DNA from 2 places in the Variovorax sp. GW821-FHT09D05 genome. Region 1 is predicted to be linked to the other one. Evidence: predicted binding sites of a transcription regulator. Region 1 holds the regulator's gene; the other holds the start of a gene.
What was found. Region 1 encodes NrdR, which represses ribonucleotide reductase genes. Its sites were predicted from a motif close to CACNANATNTNGTG; they were not measured.
Positions count from the first base shown of each region.

Region 2: the regulator NrdR is predicted to act here: its motif matches at 1,389-1,402, upstream of AC07O3_RS31955 (ribonucleoside-diphosphate reductase subunit alpha).

Region 1 is NZ_JBWKOZ010000003.1:454,412-457,812, forward strand. It holds gene AC07O3_RS10080 (lytic transglycosylase domain-containing protein) at 1-333, shown strand, start outside; ZMP/ZTP riboswitch at 364-489, shown strand; gene glyA (serine hydroxymethyltransferase) at 531-1,775, shown strand; gene nrdR (transcriptional regulator NrdR) at 1,800-2,243, shown strand; gene AC07O3_RS10095 (type IV pilin protein) at 2,279-2,740, opposite strand; gene AC07O3_RS10100 (pilus assembly protein) at 2,754-3,401, opposite strand, start outside.
Region 2 is NZ_JBWKOZ010000015.1:90,805-94,205, forward strand. It holds gene AC07O3_RS31955 (ribonucleoside-diphosphate reductase subunit alpha) at 1-1,305, opposite strand, end outside; gene ampD (1,6-anhydro-N-acetylmuramyl-L-alanine amidase AmpD) at 1,656-2,255, opposite strand; gene AC07O3_RS31965 (sigma-54-dependent transcriptional regulator) at 2,242-3,401, opposite strand, start outside.

The sequences.
Region 1 (3,401 bases):
GAAAGCGCGGGCGGCACGCTCACCGCCTTCGACCCGGTGACCAACATGCGCGTCGGCGTCAAGGTGCTGCAGGAATGCATCTCCCGCGCCGGCTCCCTCGAAGGCGGCCTGCGCTACTACGTGGGCGCGGCCAACCTCGAGGACGACGGCGGCTACGCCGCCAAGGTGATGGCCGAGCACGAACGCCTGCTGCAGGTGGCCAACGGCCGCGCGCCGTCGACGGTCACGCCGCCAACCGTGCGTCCGCAGCCGATCCCTGTGGCAACACCGCCCAAGCCTGCCGAAGAACGCACTGAGCCGGCCAAGGTGGCCCTGCTCTCCTCCGTTTCCTGAAGAGGTTTCGGGCCGGGTGTGAGCTACACTCGGCAGGTACGCGACTGGCGATAGGCGCAGCACCCGAACACGGTGCCACGCGCTGACGTGGAATACCACTGGGAAGCGTACCGCCTGACCACAACAGGCGTTCAGCCGTTCGCCTGGGCAGCCCTTGTTTGGTTGAAGAACAAGGACCTCGTCTTCAAAGGACTGCCATGTACCAACGCAACATCCTGGTCGAACAGACCGATCCCGAAATCTGGGCCGCGATTCAAGCCGAAAACGCGCGCCAGGAACATCACATCGAGCTGATCGCCAGCGAGAACTACGCTTCGCCGGCCGTCATGGCCGCCCAGGGCTCGCAGCTCACTAATAAGTACGCCGAAGGCTACCCGGGCAAGCGCTACTACGGCGGCTGCGAGCACGTCGACGTGGCCGAGCAGCTGGCCATCGACCGCGTCAAGCAGATCTTCGGCGCCGACGCCGCCAACGTGCAGCCGCATTGCGGCGCCTCGGCCAACGAAGCCGTGATGCTCGCCTTCCTGAAGCCCGGCGACACCATCATGGGCATGAGCCTGGCCGAAGGCGGCCACCTGACCCACGGCATGCCTCTCAATATGAGCGGCAAGTGGTTCAACGTCGTGAGCTACGGCCTGGACGCCAACGAAGCCATCGATTACGACGCGATGGAACGCAAGGCGCATGAGCACATGCCCAAGCTCATCATCGCGGGCGCCTCGGCGTATTCGCTGCGCATCGATTTCGAGCGCTTCGCCAAGGTGGCCAAGGACGTCGGCGCGATCTTCATGGTCGACATCGCCCACTACGCAGGCCTCGTGGCCGCGGGCGTGTACCCCAACCCGGTGCCGCATGCCGACGTGGTCACCTCCACCACCCACAAGAGCCTGCGCGGCCCGCGCGGCGGCATCATCCTGATGAAGTCGCAGCACGAGAAGGCCATCAACAGCGCCATCTTCCCCGGCCTGCAAGGCGGCCCGCTGATGCATGTGATCGCCGCCAAGGCCGTCGCTTTCAAGGAAGCCATGGCGCCCGAGTTCAAGGCCTACCAGCAACAGGTGGTCAAGAACGCCCAGATCGTGGCCGACACCCTCACCCAGCGCGGCCTGCGCATCGTGAGCGGACGCACCGAAAGCCACGTGATGCTGGTCGACCTGCGCGCCAAGGGCATCACCGGCAAGGAAGCCGAAGCCGTGCTGGGCAGCGCCCACATGACGATCAACAAGAACGCGATCCCCAACGACCCGGAAAAGCCGATGGTCACCAGCGGCGTGCGCATCGGCACCCCCGCCATGACCACCCGCGGCTTCAAGGACGAAGAGGCCCGCATCACCGCAAACCTGATCGCCGACGTGCTCGAGAACCCGCGCGACGCAGCGAACATCGACGCCGTGCGCGCCAAGGTCCACGCGCTGACGAGCCGCTTCCCTGTCTACCGCTGATTCCGAGCAAGAAGACCTGACCGCATGAAATGCCCTTTTTGCGGTCATCTTGAAACGCAGGTCGTCGAGACCCGCGTTTCCGAAGACGCAGACTTCGTCCGCAGGCGCCGCCAGTGCAGCGCTTGCGACAAGCGCTTCACCACCTACGAGCGGCCGGACGTCAATTTTCCCGTCGTCGTGAAGAAGGACGGCAGCCGCGCCGACTTCGACTCGACCAAGGTTCGCGCCTCCATGATGCTGGCGCTGCGCAAGCGCCCGGTGAGCATCGAGCAGATCGACAACGCCCTGCTGCGCATCGAGCAGAAGCTGCTGGCCAGCGGCCTGCGCGAAATCGACTCGACGAAAGTCGGCGAACTCGTGATGCGCGAACTCAAGAAACTCGACAAGGTCGCCTACGTGCGCTTTGCCTCGGTGTACCGCAGCTTCGAGGACGTGGACGAGTTCAGGCAGTTGCTGCGCGATATCTGAGCCGCGTCGGCAACCGACGTACTCTCACAGGCACCTCAACGGTTCCAGCAAAGCTGCACCAGCGCACTCGAAGCGTCGGTGCTGCTGCCCGCCAGCTTGACGCCCAGCTGGTTGACCGTGAGGGCTCCGCACTCGTCATTGCGCGAAGCCCCCGCTGGAACGGCTTGCAAGGTGTAGCTGGTCTCGTTTCTTGCGACATAGCTGATGGAATAGTTCGCCGTGCCGGACGACGGCGACTGCCCCAGTCCGGCCGGCAGCGCGACGGTCGCCGGCGGATAGCGTCCGTTGGCGGTCATGTAGCGCTCGGTCCACTGCGCCGCCTGCAACAACTGCTGCTTCGCGTCGGCCCGCTTGGCCCGCAGCACGTAGCGCGTGTAGCTCGGGTAGGCGATGGCGGCGAGGATGCCGATCACCGCCGTCACGATCATGAGTTCGATCAGCGTGAAGCCGCGCGAGCGGCCCCGTCTACCAGACTGTGTCCTGGATTGCTTTTTCATGGTTCTCCTCCCTTCAGTCGGTCGACATCAGGCTGCGCCAGCCGAAGCGGCGCACGACGTCGGGCCGTGTCAACGTCTTGCACTCTCCGGCGGCATTGCAGATCACGTCCTTGCCCTTTTCCTTGTTCTTCGGCTGAAGAACCATGTCGTCCTTGCCGGAGCGATTCCGGAAGCCGACATAGGCCCCCACCGCGCCGGAAGTGGAATACGCAATGCCCTCGGGCGCCGAGCCGCTGAAGAAGTCGATTACCAGCGACCAGCCGTCGTCGCCCGTTCCGGCGGTGCAGGTGACCGAATTGCTGCCTGAGCCGGGAATGGTGCTCGAGAACAGCCCGATGCCGCTGGTCAGCACATCACCCGGATAGACGACACGCTCTCCCGACGCAGGCAGCTTCAGGTGCCAGCCGCGCTTGGCCTCCGAGCCGGTGTAGCTCACGGCGTTGTGGGAGACGGTGCGCAACTCGGCATCGCCCTCCTCGACCGGTGTGGCGCCGATGGTCTGCGCCACGAGGTCGGTCCTCGTCGCGGTGCTCGAGCTTCCGTTGACCGGGTCCCAGATGCCGTACAGGTACTGGTCGGCGGCCGAGCGCTCGTCGCCGGAGGCGAACAGCCGACCGGTGCCGAACACCACCATGTAGCCACCGCGCGGATGCCCCACAAC
Region 2 (3,401 bases), on a different contig from region 1:
GGCCGTGTCGTTCACCACCTTCAGGAACGGCACCACGCCCTGCGATTCGCCGTTCGTGCCCTTGATGTGGCTGCCGAGCGCGCGAACGCGGGTCCAGTCGTTGCCCAGGCCGCCGGCGAACTTCGACAGCAGCGCGTTTTCCTTGATCGACTCGTAGATGCCGTCGAGGTCGTCGGGCACCGTGGTCAGGTAGCAGCTCGACAGCTGCGAGCGCAGCGTGCCGGCGTTGAACAGCGTGGGCGTGCTCGACATGAAGTCGAACGACGACAGCACTTCGTAGAACTCGATGGCGCGGGCTTCGCGGTCGATTTCGTTCAGCGACAGGCCCATGGCCACGCGCATGAAGAAGGCCTGCGGCAGCTCGATGCGGGTCTTGCGCACGTGCAGGAAGTAGCGGTCGTACAGGGTCTGCAGGCCGAGGTAGTCGAACTGGTTGTCACGCTCGGCCTTCAGCGCCGCGCCCAGGCGGGGCAGGTCGTACTGCAGCAGCTTTTCGTCGAGCAGGTCGTTGTCCACGCCCTTCTTGATGAACTGCGGGAAGTAGTCGGCGTAGGCGGTGGCGCGCTCGGCCGGCATCACTTCGCGGCCGATGATCTCCTTGAAGATCGTGTGCAGCAGCAGGCGCGCGGTGGCGAAGGTGTAGTCGGGGTCTTTCTCGATCAGCGTGCGGGCCGCCAGGATCGAAGCCTTGTAGACCTCGTCGAGCGGCACGCCGTCGTACAGGTTGCGCATCGTCTCGGCGACGATGGGGGCGGACGTGATGCTGTCGCCCAGGTTTTCGCAGGCCGACTCGATCAGGCCCTTGAGTTCGTTCAGGTCAAGGGTGACGAGCTCGCCGTTGTCCAGCACGTGCAGTGCGGGCGCGGCCGGCACGTCTTGCTCGCCCTGCTTCGAGCGCTCCTGCGTGCGGCGTTCGCGGTACAGCACGTAGGCGCGGGCAATTTCATGGTGGCCGCCGCGCATCAGGCCGAGCTCGACCTGGTCTTGCACGTCTTCGATGTGGAAGGTGCCGCCGCCCGGACGCGAGCGCACCAGCGCGCGGATCACGCCCTGCGTGAGCACGTCGACCGTTTCGCGCACGCTGGCCGAAGCCGCGCCCTGAGTGCCGTGTACGGCCAGGAAGGCTTTCATCATCGCGATGGCGATCTTGTTCGGCTCGAAGGGCACGACAGCGCCGTTGCGGCGGATGATCTGGTAGTGGGCCAGGTTCTGGCCGGTGGGGGAGCCAGCAGTGTCTCGCTGCTGCTGCGGTGGCGTCGAGGGAACGGCACGCGGGGTCGATTGGGGGGTCAGGGCAGTTTGCATTCGCTTCCTCTCGGTTGGCAATTCTTGTTGGATGGCGGCGCCTGGGCCGGGCGCTGCGCCGGTGTGGATGACCGGACAGGGGACACTATATCTAGGGTGCGGGGGGTGTACAACCCACTAGATGTAGCGTTTTCCTATGGATACAAGGATTGCCGGTACTACTTCCGCCATAGGACACGGCCAGCGATGCCGCTTGAATACTGGCCTATGGTCTCTCAACCCGCATGGGGCTTGGCTTGCAAGCCGATTTGGGCCTGCAGGCCGCATGGTTGCTGAATCGCGCGGTTGCTATTTTCGCATTGCTGCGCTGCAAGAGCGACGCATCACGAGACGCCGCACGATTGAAAAAATTAGCGCTGCACCACCTGCAGCGGAAACATCTGTGGATTCCAGCCGAGCTGTTCGCGCAGCAGGCGCCAGTCGAAGCCCGCGCCCGGATCCTGTTTGCGGCCCGGCGCGATGTGCTCGTGGCCGGCGATGTGCGCGATCGCGTAGTGCTGCGCGATGGCGGCGCACAGGCTCGCGAGCGTCTCGTATTGCGGCTCTTCGAAGGGCTGGCCTTCGAGGCCTTCAAGCTCGATGCCGACTGAGTCGTCGTTGCAGTTGCCGCGGCCGCGCCACGACGACACGCCGGCATGCCAGGCACGGTCGTCGCAGCTCACGAACTGCCAGAGTTCGCCGTTGCGGCGCACGTAGAAATGCGAAGACACCTCGAGGCCGCGGATCGACTGGAAGTAGGGGTGCGCGTCCCAGTCGAGCTGGTTGGTGAACAGCTGCTGCACCGCGTCGCCGCCGTATTCACCGGGCGGCAGGCTGATCGAGTGCAGCACGATGAGGTCGGTCTGCGCGCCTGCGGGGCGGGGTCCGAAGTTCGGCGAGCGCAGCGCCTTCGCGAAACGGTACCAGCCGGCTTGCCAGAGCCCGCTGTCGTTGGCTTCAGTCGTCGACATGGCTGCTCGCGCCATCGTCGCCGTTGGGCGTGGTGATGCCCAGTCGCGCGATGCGGTAGCGGATCTGGCGCAGGCTCATGCCGAGCCGCGCGGCGGCCGCGGTGCGGTTGAAGCCGCTCTCGTGCAGCGCACGCACGAGGATCTCGCGCTCCTGCTGGTCGAGATAGGCCTGCAGGTCGGAGGGCAGCGGCGGCGGCGCGGCCTTGGGCGGCGCCACCGGAAGTGGAGCCAGCGCGACAGGCGCGTCGGTGACGGGCGACAGCGGTGCTGGCGCGGACGCCGCGGCTTCGGCCGCAGCGGTGAAGCCGCCCATCAGGTCGAGATGAAGTTCGTCGCCGTCGTTCAGCGCCACCGCGCGGTGCAGCAGGTTTTCGAGCTCGCGCACGTTGCCGTTCAGCGGATGCTGCGCGAGGCGGCGCAGCAGTTCGTTCGACAGATGCGGCACGGGTAGGCCGCCGTCCTGTGCGATGCGCGAGAGCAGCGCGGCGCACAGCGCGGGCAGGTCCTCGCGCCGGTCGCGCAGTGCGGGCACGGCGATCTCGATCACGTTGAGGCGGTAGAAAAGATCCTGGCGGAAGCGGCCGGCCTGCACTTCGGCGTGCAGGTCTTTGTGGGTGGCGCTGACGATGCGCACGTCGACAGCTTCTTCCTGCGTCGAGCCGATCGAGCGCACGCTGCGCTCCTGGATCGCGCGCAGCAGCTTCGACTGCATGGCCAGCGGCAGGTCGCCGATCTCGTCGAGAAACAGCGTGCCGCCGCGCGCGGCCTGGAAGTAGCCGTCACGGTCCTGCGAGGAGCCGGTGTATGAGCCCTTGCGCGCGCCGAAGAATTCGGCCTCGAGCAGGTTCTCGGGAATCGCGCCGCAGTTCACCGCGACGAAGGGGCCTTCGCTGCGCTGGCTGCAGGCATGCACGGCGCGCGCAACCAGTTCCTTGCCTGTGCCCGATTCGCCGCGCACCAGCACCGGCGCCATGCCGCGCGCCACCTTTGCGATGCGCGACTTGACGAGGCGCATGGGCTCCGATTCGCCCACGAGACGGTCGAGCGCGGCAATGCCGGTGCCGGAGGTGACCACCGTTGCGTCGGCGCTGTTGTTGCTCGCGGGTACCGCCTGCACGGGCTTGGCCACCGGCTGCGGCGCCAGCC